DNA from 4 places in the Photobacterium panuliri genome. Region 3 is predicted to be linked to each of the others. Evidence: predicted binding sites of a transcription regulator. Region 3 holds the regulator's gene; each other region holds the start of a gene.
The links. The regulator PurR, encoded in region 3, represses purine synthesis genes. The targets are predictions, from matches to a motif close to TNANGNAAACGTTTNCNTNA.
Positions count from the first base shown of each region.

Region 1: the regulator PurR is predicted to act here: its motif matches at 2,809-2,828, upstream of ACSF8X_RS13950 (NupC/NupG family nucleoside CNT transporter).
Region 2: the regulator PurR is predicted to act here: its motif matches at 1,577-1,596, upstream of glyA (serine hydroxymethyltransferase).
Region 4: the regulator PurR is predicted to act here: its motif matches at 827-846, upstream of ACSF8X_RS01235 (uracil-xanthine permease family protein).

Region 1 is NZ_CP197192.1:3,075,643-3,080,204, reverse strand. Features, by position in the region: gene ACSF8X_RS13965 (ATP-binding protein) at 1-226, opposite strand, end outside; gene ACSF8X_RS13960 (ABC transporter substrate-binding protein) at 226-1,491, opposite strand; gene ACSF8X_RS13955 (YfbU family protein) at 1,740-2,240, opposite strand; gene ACSF8X_RS13950 (NupC/NupG family nucleoside CNT transporter) at 2,955-4,208, shown strand; gene ACSF8X_RS13945 (formate--tetrahydrofolate ligase) at 4,283-4,562, opposite strand, start outside.
Region 2 is NZ_CP197192.1:1,244,867-1,249,428, forward strand. Features, by position in the region: gene ACSF8X_RS05900 (hypothetical protein) at 1-97, shown strand, start outside; gene glnB (nitrogen regulatory protein P-II) at 203-541, shown strand; gene ACSF8X_RS05910 (YitT family protein) at 664-1,293, opposite strand; gene glyA (serine hydroxymethyltransferase) at 1,731-2,981, shown strand; gene nrdR (transcriptional regulator NrdR) at 3,161-3,610, shown strand; gene ribD (bifunctional diaminohydroxyphosphoribosylaminopyrimidine deaminase/5-amino-6-(5-phosphoribosylamino)uracil reductase RibD) at 3,662-4,562, shown strand, end outside.
Region 3 is NZ_CP197192.1:1,845,699-1,850,260, reverse strand. Features, by position in the region: gene ACSF8X_RS08595 (ExbD/TolR family protein) at 1-39, shown strand, start outside; gene ACSF8X_RS08590 (heme/hemin ABC transporter substrate-binding protein) at 36-872, shown strand; gene ACSF8X_RS08585 (FecCD family ABC transporter permease) at 906-1,943, shown strand; gene ACSF8X_RS08580 (heme ABC transporter ATP-binding protein) at 1,940-2,731, shown strand; gene purR (HTH-type transcriptional repressor PurR) at 3,057-4,061, shown strand; cyclic di-GMP riboswitch class I at 4,266-4,371, shown strand; gene ACSF8X_RS08570 (TfoX/Sxy family DNA transformation protein) at 4,497-4,562, shown strand, end outside.
Region 4 is NZ_CP197192.1:240,203-244,764, forward strand. Features, by position in the region: gene recG (ATP-dependent DNA helicase RecG) at 1-756, shown strand, start outside; gene ACSF8X_RS01235 (uracil-xanthine permease family protein) at 1,018-2,388, shown strand; gene envZ (two-component system sensor histidine kinase EnvZ) at 2,462-3,811, opposite strand; gene ompR (osmolarity response regulator transcription factor OmpR) at 3,815-4,534, opposite strand.

The DNA of each region.
Region 1 (4,562 bases), 1.2 Mb from region 3:
CGGTATTGTTGCTCAGCAGGTTGAGTGCCGCCTGCAGCCCAGCGGTATTTCGTTCGAGCTGGTAGCTGGCCTGTAGGGTGGGCATATTTTTGCTGACCATGGTCTGAATTTGGCCATCAAGGCTTTCCCAGTTGGCAATCGCAATGACACTGACGCAGATGTTGAGGAAGGCCATGAAAGTGATGGCACCAATTAGGCGGTTGCCGATGGTATTGCGCAATAGCATCAGTTTTTACGCCTATTTTCATATTGCTCGATCAACCGTTCGCACAGGGCGATCGACTGCTCAAGTTGTTCGCCCATCAATTGGCGCCAGTGGTTGGCGTATTTCACCGTGGTGAGGTCGTTACGATCCATCGTCAGAACGGCGAGTAGGTGCGGGTCTTGGGCTTGAGACTCAGTGACTGGCGGTGTACTGGCAAGCTTGATGGCCAGATTAAGCTGGCGCATTTCAGCATTGTTCAGGTGCGGTAGGCGCTTGACTTCGTTGATGAGCTGCCATGCTTGATTGAGTCGGATAAGCTGTTGGTTGATGGTCTGTTCAAACAGTTGTTTGACCATCATCCCACGTTGGTGCATCAGCTGGTAGTTGAGCTGAGAGACGTCAAACGGCTGGGTCATGTTCTGCTTCAAGGCATATTTGTTCATGCTACTGCTGGACAGGGTATGCTGCACCTGATCAGAAAGCAGAAAACGGATGAACTCAATGCTGTGTGCCGCCGGGTTGATGTTATTAACGGCTGCAACATAGCTCGGCATCAATGGGCTGTTTGGCTGGTACTGGAAGCCGATAAACGGGAAGTGCTCCTGACGTCTGTAGGCATAACTATCGATGATCGGGCCAATCCCGGCCAAGCCGCGGGAGATAGTGTCGCTAACCCCGTAGCTGCGGGCTGAAACAGATGACAGGTTGCCGCCGATCTGCAGCAGTAGTTGCCAGCCTTTTTTCCAGCCGTGCTGTTGGAGGATATTTTCGACCATGATGTGGGTTGTCCCGGATCGTGCAGGGCTGCTCATGACTAAATGACGGAAGTACTGCGGGTCGGTCAGGCTCTCCCAAGAGTCTGGGGCCTTGATATTGTGTTTGGCAAGGTAGTCTTCGTTCCACATCAGCCCGTAACCGGAATAGCCGAATACGGCTACGTTCTCTAGCGTTTGCTGCATGAAGCGCTGGCGCTGGAAAGCCGAGTCGTAATTGAGCGCGTTAAGCGGCATCAGGCTGTTTTGTTCGCTGAGGTAATTGAATAGCGAAGGTGACGACGAAATGACAATATCGATGTCATGGTCGTTCTGTTCGAGGAGCCTGAGCCCCGCGACCTCACGTCGGTGGAGGATCGTGAAGGTCATTGAGGGATGCTCTTCCTTGAATTTTGCCAACAGTGGCTGAAGCGATTCTAGGGTAAAAGTCGTCAGGACGATCAGTTGGTTGTTAGGCTTGGCAAAACAAGAAGCCGATAGGAAACACACGGCAATAAGCAGAAATCGTATCATGTTCAAGTCGCCAGACAGGGATAGGGCTTGTATATACTAACCAAAAGTGTGGGATAACAGAGAGTAGGAATTCGATCGTATCAAATTATTGATGATTTAGTCGCTTTTTACGACAAGTGATTCTTTTGATGGGTCATTTTTGACTCTGTATTTTTGTTTTTATCGTGAGGGATCACATTTTTGTTATTGGTATTGGGCAAATAAAAAACCGGTGCTATGCACCGGTTTGGGCTTTGGCCAAATGCAAATTAAGCATTCATAATCTGCTGAATTTCGCTGACTGACAAGTGATACTGGCGCGGGCAGTTGCGCCATGTTTGCAGCATGCGACGGTATTTGTCCAGCATCGGTACCTGGCTGTTGAACATGTGCTCAGTCTTGTCGAATTGTGGGTACAGCCCTTCGTCTTCGGTCAGGAAGCGAACGTAGTGTACTAGCTGGGCTTCGGTTGCGGCATCAAAGCCAAGGAAGTTCAGGCGGCGCTGGTCAACTTGCTGTTGCTTGTCGGCATCCAGCATTTTGTAGGATTCCTGCATCGCGTGGTACATTTCCATAAAGTCGATAACCTGGCGGCAATCTTGCTCAGGCAGGTCGCCGAAATCTTTGGCGAGCTCGCGCATTTGTAGTCCGTATCCGCGTTCCACGATCGTTTGAAGGCGACGGTACTTTTCTGCATTTTCCGGTGTCAGTTTTGACATCAGGTAGTACTGGTTAGAGAGGATCAGGCGTTGCGCGTTTGTCATTTCCATAATGATAGGCCTTTAATATTTATTGAGCTGGATTGAGATTAGCAGGTTGGTTACAAAAAAAATTGATCTGGTTACGACTTGCCGACTCTTTTTTGCCAAAAAACACTAATCGGACAAACTCTGTCCAGAAGTGCAGGCATTAGTGGCTCTAGCAATCTATTACCCATAGTTATTACATGGGATTATGCCTGCTACGGGTAGGGTTATCTGTTCTGAGGCACGAAATGCCAGTGCCAGTTTTATTGGGTGGGGGACTGGCTTTTTTAACGCGGGAAAAGGCGAAATTGTGCTTTTAGGATGAGGTTGGAATGGCGTGCCGATAATGGCGATAACAGCCGTTGTTGCACCTCGAGCCTGCGAGGATAGGGATATTTGCGGTAACAAACAAACGATATGGTGTTTTTTTCTGCGGTTGGTGCGGGGTATCTTGCACTTACCGGGCGGAGTCCTTACTCTCCTCCCGCTAATATTGCACGAATATTTCGTGCCCACTCGCAAATTGCGCGAGAATCCCCGTTTTTTTCATTCATACGAACAAAATGCTGCTGGGAAGCAAGGATTCAAAGCAGAAGGAAAACGAGTGCATTGGGTGCCTGTTTTATTGCAGGCTGAAGTGTACCTAGGTTGTATTTCCGGTGCTTTGATTTGATCGATAGCCTGTTGTGATAGCAAAGGGCTGGAGACAGTACGCCTAATTGTTTTTATGAGTAATCTATGCAAGTTCTTTCTAGCCTGATCGGTATTGTGCTACTGATCGCTTTGGCTTTCCTGCTCTCCGAGCGACGTAATCGTATTAATTGGCGTACCGTTTTCGGGGCTTTGGCCATCCAAATGACGTTTGCCGCGATTGTGCTGTATAGCCCGTTTGGCCGTGAAGCCTTATCCTCATTTTCTGACAGTGTCCAGCAAGTGATCAATTACAGCCATGACGGGATCAGTTTCCTCTTTGGCGGTTTGGTCTCTGACCGTATGTTCGAACTGTTCGGTGGCGGCGGTTTTGTGTTAGCCCTGCGGGTACTGCCGGTCGTGGTGTTCTTTTCCGCATTGGTCTCGGTGCTTTATTATCTGGGTATCATGCAGTTCATTGTTAATACCCTTGGCCGAGCACTGTCTCGCCTGCTAGATACAAGTCGCCCGGAGTCGATCTCGGCTACTGCCAATATCTTTTTGGGTATTTCCGAAGCGCCTCTGACGATCCGACCTTATCTGTCGACCATGACCCGCTCACAATTGTTTGCGGTGATGGTTGGTGGCATGGCATCGGTAGCGGGTTCGGTACTGGTGGGGTATGCCCAGATGGGGATCCCGCTAGAGTATCTTCTGGCCGCGTCGTTCATGGCAGCACCGGCTGGCCTGATGATGGCCAAGCTGATGATCCCAGAGACTGAAGATACCAGCACATGTACCGGCGATAATAGCGAAGATGAGGATCGTCCGGCCAATGCCATTGATGCCGCCGCTCAGGGGGCGACACAGGGAATGCGGGTGGCACTGAATATCGGTGCGATGTTGCTGGCATTCGTGGGCCTTATTGCAATGATCAACGGGATGCTATCACTGGTTGGTGGTTGGTTCGGGATGCCGCAATTGAGCCTTGATTTGGTCTTCGGCTACTTGTTCTTGCCATTTGCCTATATGGCCGGGATTTGGGATTTTGACGCCGCACAGCAAATGGCGGTGATTTTCGGTACCAAAACGACCATCAACGAGTTTGTCGCCTTCTCTCAGTTGGCACCATTGATTACCAGTGGGGCGCTAGAGCCTCGTGTGGAAGCGATTATTGCGTTTGCGTTGTGTGGCTTTGCGAACTTTGGTTCGATTGCGGTGATGCTGGGCAGTATGGGGATGATGGCACCGAACCGTTATCATGAGATAGCCACTCTGGGCGTACGCTCGTTGGTGGCGGCAACCCTCGCCAACTTGCTCAACGCGACGGTGGCAGGATTGTTTATCAGCCTCGCCGTGTAATTGTTTTAGATAGAGAAAACGCCAGCAGTTGCTGGCGTTTTTTTTTACGTTATCGATGCGTGGTAACGCGTGTTTTAGCTTAGGCCAATGATGTTGCCGTCTTCGTCCAAATCCAGAGCCAGATAAGCCGGCTTTTCAGGTAATCCAGGCATGGTCATTACGTTGCCGCATAGGGCATAGACGAAACCGGCCCCAGCGCAGAGTTTGAGCTCGCGGATCGGAACGATGAAATCGCGAGGAGCCCCTTTCTGGGCCGGGTCATGGCTGATGGAAAGGGGGGTCTTGGCCATACAAACCGCAAGGTTGTCGTGGCCTTGAGCCTTGAACTGGGCAAGTTGCTGCTTGGCAAGTTCG
Region 2 (4,562 bases), 600 kb from region 3:
CATTCTGTTAAGCAACAGTGCAGTGATGCTGTTCTCAGTCATGCTGCTGCTGAAAATGATGGACACCGATGTCGTATTGCCCAAGGAAAAGTACTAAACCGGCTATCAACCATTTGTTATACTTGCCCCTTTAAAGGTCATGGTACCGCAGGGCAAGCAATGCTCCGGTCTCCAGGCCATAGCTCAGCTAAGGATGACGAGAATGAAGAAAATAGAAGCCATTATTAAGCCATTCAAGCTTGATGATGTTCGCGAAGCCCTTGCCGATGTCGGTATCACCGGGATGACAGTGACCGAAGTCAAAGGGTTTGGCCGCCAGAAAGGGCACACCGAGTTATACCGTGGCGCTGAGTATATGGTCGATTTCCTACCCAAAGTGAAATTGGAAATTGTCGTCTCAGACGAAGTCGCAGACCAATGCGTCGATACCATCATCGAAACCGCGCAAACCGGTAAAATCGGTGACGGCAAGATCTTTATGTTCGATGTGGAGCGTGTGGTGCGTATTCGGACTGGCGAGGAAGACGAGGACGCTATCTAAAGCTCGTTATGACGTTGCCGTTTCACTCTCAGTCTGCATCGGAAGTACTCATTTATGCGTACACCGTGCTGGATACAAAAAAGCGTGCTCATGGAGCACGCTTTTTTATTATGGTTAATTGCTTACGCTTCGGCTTGTTGCTTGACGTTGCCGACGTTGCCGACGTAGCGGCCGGGCTTGTGGTTCATGGCCAGTACCAGGTTGAGCATGAACGCCCCGATCACCGAATAGAGCAGAATCATTGGGCTGACCAAGAAGAACGAGGCAGTCAGGATGGTCAGGTCAATGCCCATCTGCAGTTTGCCGGCCGACCACCCGAATTTCTCTTGTAGGTACAGTACCAGGACGTTGAAGCCGCCGAGGCTGGTTTTGTGGCGGAACAGGATCAGCATACCCAGTCCCATGAGTATACCGCCGATCACCGCGCAGTAGAGCGGCTCGAGTCGGCTGATTTCCAATACGTGGTGGAGGTTGTCTGTGATGATCGAAACCAGTCCGCCGGAAAGGATGCTGGTCAGCGCGAAGCTGCGTCCCATTCTAAACCATGCCATCAGGTAGAACGGGGTATTGGCCATGAAGTAAAGTTGGCCGAAACTCAAGTCAACAAACTGGCTCAGTAGCAGGGCAAGGCCCGTGGTGCCGCCGGTTAGCAAATTGGCTTGCTGGAGGAAGAATACCCCCTGAGAAACCACGAAAGTACCGGTCAAAATAGCAATGAGATTTTCTTTGTGAGAATGGGGGATACCGCTCAAGACAACGCTCCTTATGATTGACCGGGCTATGATACTGGTGAACGTAATATGTGCGCAGAGGGGGCGTCGAATTGCCCTTGTTGGCGCTGTACAATTTTATTTCCGCAGTTGTAAAAAAATAATTGTCGGTGTGACTTGTCTCGGTATGTGTTATCGGCTGGCTGAATCTAGAACAAATTGAAAACAATTCATCCCCATATTGAAATAAATGCCAATAAAAAATCACATTAGGGACTATCTGATTTAGATCAAATTCTGTAAAATACGACGTTATCTACCGGTGCAACGAAAACGTTTGCGTCCACGTGGCGCCTAGCTTTCCGTTTTTTCATATTTGTGCCAGAAATGTGTGTTTACCGTCTTTTGGTAACAGTGGCAGGGTAAGTTCGCTCCTGTTAACAAATGGGTTTGAGAACAATCTGAGTCAGGAGATACAGATGCTAAAACGCGACATGAACATTGCCGATTATGACGCTGAACTATATGCAGCTATTCAGGAAGAAACTGCGCGTCAGGAAGAGCATATTGAGCTGATTGCCTCTGAGAACTATACCAGTCCTCGAGTAATGGAAGCACAGGGTTCCCAGCTCACCAACAAGTATGCCGAGGGCTACCCGGGTAAGCGCTACTACGGCGGCTGTGAGTTCGTGGATAAGGCTGAGCAACTGGCCATTGACCGTGCTTGCCAGCTTTTTGGTGCTGAGTATGCCAACGTTCAGCCGCACTCTGGCTCACAGGCCAATAACGCGGTGTACATGGCGCTTTTGAATGCAGGCGACACTGTGTTGGGTATGAGTCTGGCACACGGTGGCCACCTGACCCACGGTTCACCGGTGAATTTTTCGGGCAAGCTGTATAACGTTATTCCTTACGGCATTGATGCCGATGGCCAGATTGACTACGCAGAAGTCGAAGCGTTGGCGCTTGAGCACAAGCCTAAGATGATTATTGGCGGTTTCTCTGCTTATTCGCAGATCGTTGATTGGAAACGTATGCGTGAAATCGCTGACAAGATCGGCGCGTATTTCTTTGTCGATATGGCTCACGTTGCGGGTCTGGTTGCTGCGGGAGTTTACCCGACGCCTGTGCCGCATGCCCATGTCGTGACCACCACTACCCACAAGACACTGGCCGGCCCTCGTGGTGGCTTGATCCTGTCTAATGGCGGTGAAGACCTATATAAGAAGCTGAATTCGGCTGTTTTCCCTGGTGGTCAGGGTGGCCCGCTGATGCATGTGATCGCCGCTAAGGCTGTGGCATTCAAAGAGGCGATGGAGCCTGAGTTTGCAGAGTATCAGGCGCGTGTTGTTGAGAACGCCAAGGTCATGGCGGGTGAGTTCATCGAGCGCGGTTACAAGATCGTCTCTGGCGGTACCGAGAACCACCTGTTCCTTGTGGATTTGATCGACAAGGGGATCACCGGCAAAGAAGCTGATGCCGCGTTGGGTGCTGCCAACATCACCGTGAACAAAAACAGTGTACCGAATGATCCGCGCAGTCCGTTTGTGACGTCGGGTATTCGTGTTGGTACACCGTCGATTACACGCCGTGGCTTTACGGCGGAAGATGCCAAGCAGCTAGCTGGTTGGATGTGTGATGTGATGGACAACATCGACAAGCCAGAAGTGATTGAGGCGACCAAGGCCAAGGTGCTGGATATCTGTAAGCGCCTTCCTGTGTACGCTTAATTGTGTTTTGCGCCAGTCATGGCGCATCAAAATAGAGGGCTGGCCGTTGGGCCGGCCTTTTTTGTTTTGAAAGCGGTCGACGCCTATTTACGCGCTGGCAGGCGGTAGTTTTTCATTTGAAAAAACGCCATAAGGGATTGAAATGGGTTACACTGGGGTATCGAAAGAGAGGAGGCAAGATGCACTGTCCTTTTTGTGGTGCAAACGACACCAAAGTTATCGATTCGCGTCTGGTGGCTGATGGTCATCAGGTGCGTCGCCGTCGCCAGTGTTTGGCGTGTAACGAGCGTTATACCACGTTCGAGACGGCGGAGTTGGTGATGCCAAGGGTAATCAAGACCAATGGTAACCGCGAACCGTTTAACGAAGACAAACTGAGCGGCGGAATTCAGCGCGCGCTGGAAAAGCGGCCGGTCAGCACCGACGATATCGAGCGGGCTATCAACAATATTAAATCCCAGCTGCGGGCAACCGGCGAGCGGGAGGTTCCATCGGAAATGGTGGGTAACTTGGTGATGGAAGCGCTCAAGGAACTCGACAAGGTTGCCTATATCCGATTCGCATCGGTTTACCGCAGCTTTGAAGATATTCGCGAGTTTGGTGAGGAAATTGCCAAGCTGGAAAAATAAGCTAAGACCGGGAGCGTTGCTCCCGGGTAGTCTCTCATGAATCAAAATCAGATTTTCTCACCGAATGACCACGCCATGATGCAGCGAGCCATCAGTCTGGCAAAACGTGGTCGCTACACGACAGCACCTAACCCGAATGTCGGCTGTGTGATCGCACACGGCGAAACGATTGTCGGCGAAGGTTTCCATTATCAGGCCGGTCAGCCCCATGCCGAGGTTTTTGCCTTGCGAGCCGCGGGCGAACAGGCGCGCGGCGCAACCGCCTATGTCACCCTCGAACCATGTTCCCATTATGGTCGAACCCCACCTTGTGCCGAGGCATTGGTAAAAGCCGGTGTTGCCCGGGTGGTGTGTGCGATGGTTGATCCCAACCCGAAAGTAGCCGGCCGCGGGATAGCAATTTTGCAGGCTGCTGGCATCGAGGTTCAAAGCGGTTTGCTTGAAGCCGATGCAGAGGCGCTTAATCCCGGTTTTATCAAGAGGATGAAAACCGGTATGCCGTTTGTCCAGCTCAAGCTGGCATCCAGCCTTGATGGCCGTACCGCATTGGCCAATGGTGAAAGCAAATGGATTACTGGCCCGGCGGCACGGGCGGATGTTCAGCGGCTGCGTGCCTGTGCCGGAGCGATTCTTTCGACCAGCGCCACGGTGCTCGCTGATGATCCGTCACTCAATGTTCGCTGGGATGAACTGGGTGCTCAGGTACAGGAGATGTACCCGCAGCAGAACTTGCGCCAGCCGGTGCGGGTGATAATCGATAGTAAGAATAGGGTCACGCCTGAACATCGCCTGTGCAGTTTGCCTAGCGAGATCGTTTTGGTACGTCATAGTGATGATGGCGGACAATGGCCGGATCATGTTAGCTCGTTGCTATTGCCACAAGCGAGCGCTGATCAGGCGGGTATTGATCTGAAGGCAATGATGGCGGCATTGGCTCAGCAGGATATCAACC
Region 3 (4,562 bases):
AAAGCTACCCAACTTTTAATGGAAGAGGACAAATCATGAAGCGTTTCGCACTCGCAGCCACCCTTCTTGTCGTATCACAGTCAAGCCTGGCTTCAGAGCGTATTATCAGTGCCGGCGCTGCTATTACCGAGCTCATCTATGCCATGCAGGCGCAAAACCAACTTATTGCAGTCGATATCACCAGCAAAGGCCTCATCGATGACAACATTGCTGTACTGGGCTACCACCGCCAACTATCTGCCGAGAATTTAATTGCCCTTGAGCCCACTCTTTTGCTCGGCTCCAACGAAATGGGTCCGTCATCAACACTCGATTTGATCAAACAAGCTGGCATCGGCGTCGATGTCGTCAACGCTGGAGAAACCGTCGATGACCTAATGACACGCATCGACCAAGTTGGTGCCGTGACGGGCAAAAACAACGAAGCCTTGGCACTCAAGAGCAAAGTCTCAAAAACAGTCGCAGCCATAGAGAAAAACCTATCAGGCCAGCATCAACCGAAAAAGGTACTGTTCTTGATGCTCCATGATGGCCGCCCCGCTAACGTAGCCGGCCGAAACACCACAGCAGACACCGTTATTACATTGGCTGGTGCAATAAACCCGGCAGCTGATTCGGTCAGTGCCTACAAACCTATCTCGATGGAAGCGATTGTTGAAATGCAGCCAGACATTATTTTGCTTAGTTCGCGCACCATGCACAGCCTCGGTTCAGTGGATGAGTTGATTAAAAAAATGCCTCTACTTGCGGCTACCCCTGCGGGCCAAAACAAGGCGCTGGCAACCATTGATGGTACCGCTTTAATTGGCGGTCTTGGTCTCAAGAGCCTTAGCGAAGCTGAACGTCTTAACCGCGTTTTTTACCCTAACTAATTATCACCTTGGCATAGGCCAGCAGTACTTACTATGCATTTAAAACGACTATCGGCCGGCATTCTCTTTCCTTCCGGCCTTTGTTTACTCGCGCTTGCCATCATCACCTCAATGGTGGTCGGCCCGATGGCGATATCCTTTTCCGATAGCGTCAAGGCTCTCGCCCCGTGGGATACCAACCTGCCCGCGCACATTGACATTGTTATTCATCAAATCCGCTTGCCAAGAACCCTCTTGGGAATGGCTATTGGCGCGATTTTGGCGTTATGCGGCGCCGTGATGCAGGGGCTTTTTCGTAACCCGCTGGCTGACCCTGGCATAATCGGGGTTTCGGGGGGAGCCAGCCTTGGTGCCGCAATTGCCATCGTCGTTTTTGCTCCCCTTGTCGCCTCATACCCTCTGCTGCTTACACTGGGAACGGTTCCTGTTTTCGCCTTCATAGGCGGCGCGGTAAGCACCTATCTCGTCTATCAATTAGGCACAGATAAAAATGGAACATCCGTTACTGTCATGCTACTTGCAGGTGTGGCCATCGGTGCGCTTTCAGGTGCCGCACTGGGGTTGATGAACTACTTTGCCGATGATCAGGCTCTGCGCGATCTCTCTTTATGGAGTATGGGCTCGCTGGCCGGCGCAACATGGCCGGGGATCGGTCTGGCTTTTGCCACTCTTACCACACTTCTGACGTTATTTTACCGCGATGCGAATGGCATCAACGCCCTATTACTAGGTGAAGCAGAAGCCAAACACCTCGGCATTAATGTGCAACAGCTAAAACGTCGCTTGATTCTTCTGTGTGCGGCAGGTGTCGGTATTGCCGTCTCTCTGACAGGGGTTATTGGCTTTGTCGGCCTTATCGTCCCCCATATTGGGCGAATACTGGCTGGCCCCAACCATAAAACGCTGCTCCCACTATCAGCGCTCATCGGGGCATTAATCCTGCTGGTTGCCGATATGCTTGCACGTATAGCTGCCGCTCCCGCAGAGCTACCCGTCGGCATCATCACCGCTATTCTGGGGGCTCCGTTCTTTATTATCTTGCTAACTCAACAAAAAGGGAGAATGTCATGACGACCCCATCGCCCCATCTCCCAATTGCGATAGATGCCCGTAACTTAAACCTATCACTTGGCGGGAAAACGCTGCTGGAGAACTTTTCCATTCAGCTACGAAGCGGTGAGCTAACCGCCCTGCTCGGGCCTAACGGTGCGGGGAAAAGCTCCTTGCTAAAAGTGCTTTGCGGGGAAATAGAGGCAGGCGGCAAAACGTACTACTTCGATCATCTACGTGAGCAATGGTCACCCAAAACACTGGCTAGGCATCTTGGCGTATTGCCACAACACAGCGGCCTGACTTTTGCCTTTTCCGCACAGGAGGTCGTACAGCTCGGCGGTATGCCACTTGATCTACCCAATACAAAATGCCAGGCCGTTGCAGAAGCATCCATGACACGGGTCGATGTCAACCACCTTGCCCACCGACTTTACCCTAGCCTTTCAGGCGGGGAAAAACAGCGCGTGCATTTTGCTCGGGTATTGACCCAGCTCAGCGAAGCTGGCCATCAATGTATACTGATGCTTGACGAACCGACATCGGCGCTTGATCTTGCCCACCAGCACAATACTTTGCAGGTAGCCAAAGACATGGCCAAATCTGGCGCTGCCGTTGTTGTGGTCATTCATGACCTAAATTTGGCCTCACAGTATGCCGATCGATTGGTGATTATGAACCACGGTCGTATCCAAGCAGATGGAAACGCTGACCAAGTCCTAACCAGTAGCAATATTGAACGTGTCTATGGTTGGCGGGTATCGGTCATGCCCCATCCTGTTTATGGCTATCCCATTGTAATATCATAAGCCTCACGGATAGAAATGATGACCGCCATCAAGATTTTTTCATTTCTTCGATAAGAATTATTGCACTCTTATCCACACTCGGTAAAATGTGAACGCAAGCGATTACACGGTGCAAACTAACAGTGCGTTGCTTGTTACGCTATTCTATACGTCGATCAGAACGACGAGCTATGCCGCCCTTTGTGATGCGGCTTTAGCTGTTTCTACTCGCTGTACTCAATAGAATAGTGAACTGTAATTACAGCAGATGTGGATAAGTTCACTACTCTTTTGGGTAAAGCTTTCAGTTAGGTCCTCTGACCTCTATCTTATTAGAAGAATAACTATGGCAACGATTAAAGATGTTGCGCGTTTGGCTGGTGTTTCAACGACCACCGTCTCTCACGTAATCAACAAAACTCGCTTCGTCGCAGAAGCAACACAGAAAAAAGTCTTGGAAGCCGTTGACGAGCTTAACTATGCACCGAGTGCCGTTGCGCGAAGCTTGAAGTGCAACACAACTCGCACTATCGGTATGCTGGTAACCAAGTCAACCAACCCATTCTTCGCTGAAGTTGTCCACGGCGTTGAAGAGTACTGCTATGGTCAGGGTTACACACTTATCCTTTGTAATACCGAAGGAAACCTCGACAAGCAGCGCGACTATCTGCGAATGCTGGCTGAAAAACGCGTAGATGGCCTGTTGGTCATGTGTTCTGATCTGGACGAAAAACTGCTTGCACTGTTAGAGCGCCAAAAAGATCTACCAATGGTTATCATGGACTGGGGTCCAGAGAGCCCACATACAGATAAGATCCAAGACAATGCAGAACTTGGTGGCTATGTAGCGACTAAATACTTCATTGAGCATGGTCACAAGAAAATTGGTTGCCTGACAGGCCACAGCGAAAAGGCTGCTTGCCGCGATCGCCTTAAAGGTTTCCGCAAGGCAATGAACGAAGCGAATTTGCCTGTCAACGAAGATTGGATTCTGGAAGGTGACTTCGAGTGTGAATCTGCCGTTGTCGCAGCAAATGCCTTAATCGCAATGGAAGAACGTCCAACTGCTATCTTCTGTTTCAACGACATCATGGCGATGGGTCTGATCAGTACCTTCCAACAAGCAGGAATCCGTATACCGGATGATATCTCTATCATTGGTTACGACAATATCGATCTAGCACCTTACTTTTCACCACCATTGACCACAATCCACCAGCCAAAGCGTCGATTGGGCAAAAGTGCTGTTGAGATTTTGATGCATCGCGTAAAAGACAAAGAACATGCACACCAAGTGTTCGAGATGACTCCTGAACTGGTTGAGCGAAAATCAGTGAAGAAACTCAACTAATTACACGTCACACAATCTGATGACAATACAAGAAGCTGGCCTACCATAGGCCGGCTTTTTTTACAATTTTGACCGATACTTATCGAACGAAAATCAAAAATGCGTTGCCTTTATCAGCCATCTGAATGAAAATATGTGACAAGGATCACAAAACCAAAATTGGGAGCAAGTTCAAATTTATCAACTAATGATATTCTTACCAGGTCACGAACAAGGCAAACCTATCGAAAGGTAGGGACGCAAAGCTTCCGGCCTAAGAGCTGAATATATCCCTATTTTTTATTCAACTTAAGGTAGCGGGGTTGCCGATGGATATAGCAATCATCATTTCAGAAAATATTCGCTATTGTCTGACATAACCAGTTGTGTATCTTTGCTATTCTTTCTCCACGCTCTGTTGTTTGGTGACTTCTAACTTATTTACAGAGAAGACACATGGACAAACCAGTACTTAAAGACTCATTACGACTATTCCAATGTTTTGGTAATATCAAATCACGT
Region 4 (4,562 bases), 1.6 Mb from region 3:
CTCGAAACCTCGGTCATTGACGAGCTGCCGCCGGGACGGACCCCGATCCAAACCGTGGCGCTGCCGGACTCACGCCGGGCGGACATCATCAACCGGATCCGTGCCGCCTGCCTCGACGAGGGCCGTCAGGCCTACTGGGTCTGCACCCTGATCGACGAGTCAGAAGTCTTAGAGGCCCAGGCCGCTTCCGATACTGCCGCCGAGCTCACCGCCCAGCTACCGGAGCTCAAGATCGGGCTGGTCCACGGCCGGATGAAACCGGCAGAAAAACAGACCATCATGCAGCAATTCAAAGACGGCGAGCTCCACTTGCTGGTCGCCACCACGGTGATCGAAGTCGGGGTCGACGTGCCCAATGCCAGCCTGATGGTCATTGAAAACCCGGAGCGGCTCGGCCTTGCCCAGCTCCACCAGCTCCGTGGCCGGGTCGGCCGAGGCAAGGTTGCCAGCCACTGTGTCCTGCTCTACCGCGCCCCGCTATCTAAAACGGCCCAGAAGCGCCTCGGCGTACTGCGCGAGAGCAGCGACGGCTTCGTGATTGCCCAGCGCGATCTGGAGATCCGTGGCCCGGGCGAGCTGCTGGGCACCAAACAGACCGGTATTGCCGAATTCAAGGTCGCCGATCTGGTTCGCGACCAACACCTGATCCCGCAGGTCCAGAAGCTGGCCCGCTACCTCCACGACCACTATCCGGCCAATGCCAAGGCGATTATCGACCGCTGGCTGGGCCAGCGCGAAAACTACTCCAACGCCTGATCCCCCTTATCAAGCCAGCTGCCTATGGCAGTTGGCTCTTCCGCACCTTCTTCGTGCTACTGATAAAAAACAGCGCAAACGTTTGCTTTTTGGTTGTGGATCACTAAAATAGCGGCCAACCCAACTAGCCACCGCCACTCTCGGTGCATCGCCCGGATCTGACTAACAGCAATCACAGAGCATTATCCGGCCTGCACACCCTACCGCCCATTCAGCGCGGATAGACGGGAATACCGGCGAACAATCAGGAAACCACCGGCCATGACACGCCAGCACAGTGCCATTGATACACCCCAGAAATCGGATCTGATCTACCGTCTCGAAGACCGCCCGCCGCTGCCACAGACCCTGTTTGCCGCCGCCCAGCACCTACTCGCGATGTTCGTCGCCGTGATCACCCCCTCGCTGATCATCTGCCAGGCCCTCGGCCTGCCAGCCAGCGATACCAACACCATCGTCAGCATGTCGCTGTTTGCCTCCGGCGTTGCCTCTTTCATCCAAATCCGAACCTTCGGCCCGGTCGGCTCGGGGCTGCTGTCCATCCAAGGAACCAGCTTCAATTTCCTCGGTCCGATTATCGGGGCTGGCCTCGCACTCAAGGCAGGCGGCGCGGATATCCCGACCATGATGGCGGCCATCTTCGGCACTATCCTGTTTGCCTCGCTGACCGAAGTGCTGATCTCTCGGGTTCTCCAGCATGCCCAGCGTGTCATCACCCCGCTGGTCTCGGGGATCGTGGTAACCCTGATCGGCCTGACCCTAATCCAAATCGGCCTGACATCGATGGGCGGCGGCTATGCTGCTATCGAGGGCGGCACCTTCGGCAGCCTCGACAACCTAATGCTGGCCGGCACCGTGCTCGGCCTGATTGTCCTGCTCAACCGGGTCAAGAACCCTTACCTGCGGGTCTCGTCGATTGTCATCGCGATGGCGGCAGGTACCCTACTGGCATCGCTCATGGGCATGGTAGACACCACCCGGATGGCCGAGTCCGATTTCATCGCTATCCCGCTGCCGATGCAGTACGGCCTCGGGTTTGACTGGGGCCTGCTGTTCCCGCTAATCATCGTCTTTGCCATCACCTCGCTCGAGGCTATCGGCGATATCACCGCGACCTCGGAAACCTCCGAGCAGCCAGTCGCCGGCCCGGTCTACATGAAACGGATCAAAGGCGGGGTACTGGCCGACGGCATCAACTCCGCCGTGGCCGCTATTCTCAACAGCTTCCCGAACTCCACCTTCAGCCAGAACAACGGCATCATCCAGCTGACCGGCGTCGCCAGCCGCTACATCGGCTACTTCGTCGCGGGCATGCTGGTACTGCTCGGCTTGTTCCCCGGGGTTGCCAATCTGGTCCAGCTGATCCCCGAGCCGGTACTGGGCGGAGCTACCATCGTGATGTTCGGCACCATTGCCGCCTCAGGCGTCCGCATTATCTCGCGCTGCAAGCTCGACCGCCGCGCCATCCTGATCATGGCCCTGTCGTTCTCGATGGGACTGGGGATCGCCCAGAAACCGGAAATCCTCCAGTTCATGCCGGATATCGTCAAGAGCATCCTATCTTCAGGGATGGCGGCCGGCGGCATCACCGCCATCATCCTCAACCTGATCTTGCCGAAAGAGCGCGACTAAGCGTGAATAACGGGCATAAAAAAACGGGAGCCGAGGCTCCCGTTTTTCATATCAGACAATGACTAGGTTCACGCTACTTGCGCACCAGCAACGGCAGGCTGATCTGGACCTTGAGCCCGCCCTCGCGCCGGTTGGAAACCTGTATCGTCCCTTCATGCTGGTCGATAATCCGCTTGACGATGGCCAAGCCCAGCCCGGTACCCTCGGTATCCGTCCCGCGCGCGGCATCGCCCCGGGTCAACGGCTGGAACATCTTGGCAACCTGAGACGGTTCGATCCCAGGGCCGTCATCCTCGACGCAGAACCACGCGCTTTTCCGGTCGGCCGTCGCACCGCTGGAAATCCTGACCCAGCCGTTGCCATAGCGAAGCGCATTGACCACCAGATTGGCCACCGAACGCTTTATCGATACGCCGTTGGCACATATCACCCCGGGAATATCGCCCAGAGCCAGATCGATTTCGCGCTCGTAGCCCCCCTCGGATTCCGCCACCTCCTGCAACAGGGCATTGAGAAAAATGTCTTCCTCGGCCTGCTTCTTGGTGGATTTGAGGTAGTCCATGAACTGGCTGATGATCTCGTTACACTCCTCGGTATCTTTGATCATGCTCTCGGCCAGATAGCCGTCCTCGGGCGACATCATCTCGGTCGCCAACCGGATCCGGGTCAACGGGGTACGCAAATCATGGCTGACCCCGGCCATCAGCAAAGCCCGGTCATCCTCAAGCTGCTTGATCCCCGCCGCCATCTTGTTGAACGCCTTGGTCACCGCACGGATTTCCGAGGCCCCGCGCTCGGGCAGCACCGGCGGGGTCTCGCCCCGGGCAACCTGCAAGGCCGCCTGCTCGAGGGCCACCAGCGGCCGGTTCTGGATCCGGATGAACAGCCAGCCACCGGCAATCACCATGAAGGCGATAATCAAGCTGTAGTGGAACAGCGGCGAGAAATCGTCCTCCTGCAACTCCGACAGCGGGATCCGCATCAAGTAGCCCGGTATCGCCTCGCTCTTGAGCCACAGCACGTAACTGTCGGTGCCCAACACCAGCCTGACCTGAGTCGGCGAGCCCAGCTCGCTGCTCATCTCTTCGCTAAGATACTCGACTTCCGTCGCCTTGGCGTACTCCCTGAGCTCCTCGTCATGGACCGGATCAGTGCCGTCCTCGGCATGCAGGGTCACCCCGAGCTGCTCGAGCAACTGGCGGCGCAGCGGGGTATCAAGGTGGAAAGTATTGCCATCGGCCAGCTCGACATCTTCCTTAAGCATCAGCCGGACTTCGTAGGCGAGGATCCGGTTGAACTGCTGCAGGCTGGGCAGCAGGGCGTAGTTCAAAACCGCAAGGTAGGAAAAAATCTGGCTTGCAATCAGCAAGCCAGCGAGAAGAATCAAAGTTCGGGTGAACGTACTGCGTGGAGATAGTCGCATGGCTTACGCCTCACTGCCATCCGGCACGAACACGTAACCCAAGCCCCAGACCGTCTGGATATAGCGCGGACGGCTCGGATCCTCCTCGACCATCCGGCGCAGACGGGAGATCTGGACATCGATGGAACGCTCCATCGCCGAATATTCTCGGCCACGAGCCATGTTCATCAGCTTGTCGCGCGACATCGGCTCGCGGGCGTTGGTCACCAGTGCCTTGAGCACGGCAAACTCACCCGAGGTCAACGGCATCGGCTCCTCGCCACGGAACATCTCGCGGGTGCCGAGGTTGAGGCGGAACTCGCCAAACTCAATCACCTTGCTCTCGACGCTCGGCGCACCCGGGGCTTCGACAGTCTGGCGACGCAGCACCGCACGGATACGGGCCAACAGCTCACGAGGATTGAACGGCTTTGGCAGGTAATCATCGGCACCGACTTCCAGCCCGACAATCCGGTCGACCTCGTCGCCCTTGGCTGTCAGCATCAGGATCGGCAGCATGTTGTTGGCATTGCGCAGGCGGCGGCAGATCGACAGGCCGTCTTCGCCCGGCAGCATCAGGTCAAGCACCATCAGGTGGAAGTTCTCCCGCGACAGCAGACGATCCATCTGCTCGCCGTTGGCTACACTGCGCACCTGAAAGCCCTGCTCGGACAGGTAACGCTCAAGCAGCGCGCGCAGGCGCATGTCATCATCCACAACCAGAATCTTATAATTTTCCTGCATAGTTCACCTTACTTGCATAGACAGGTTC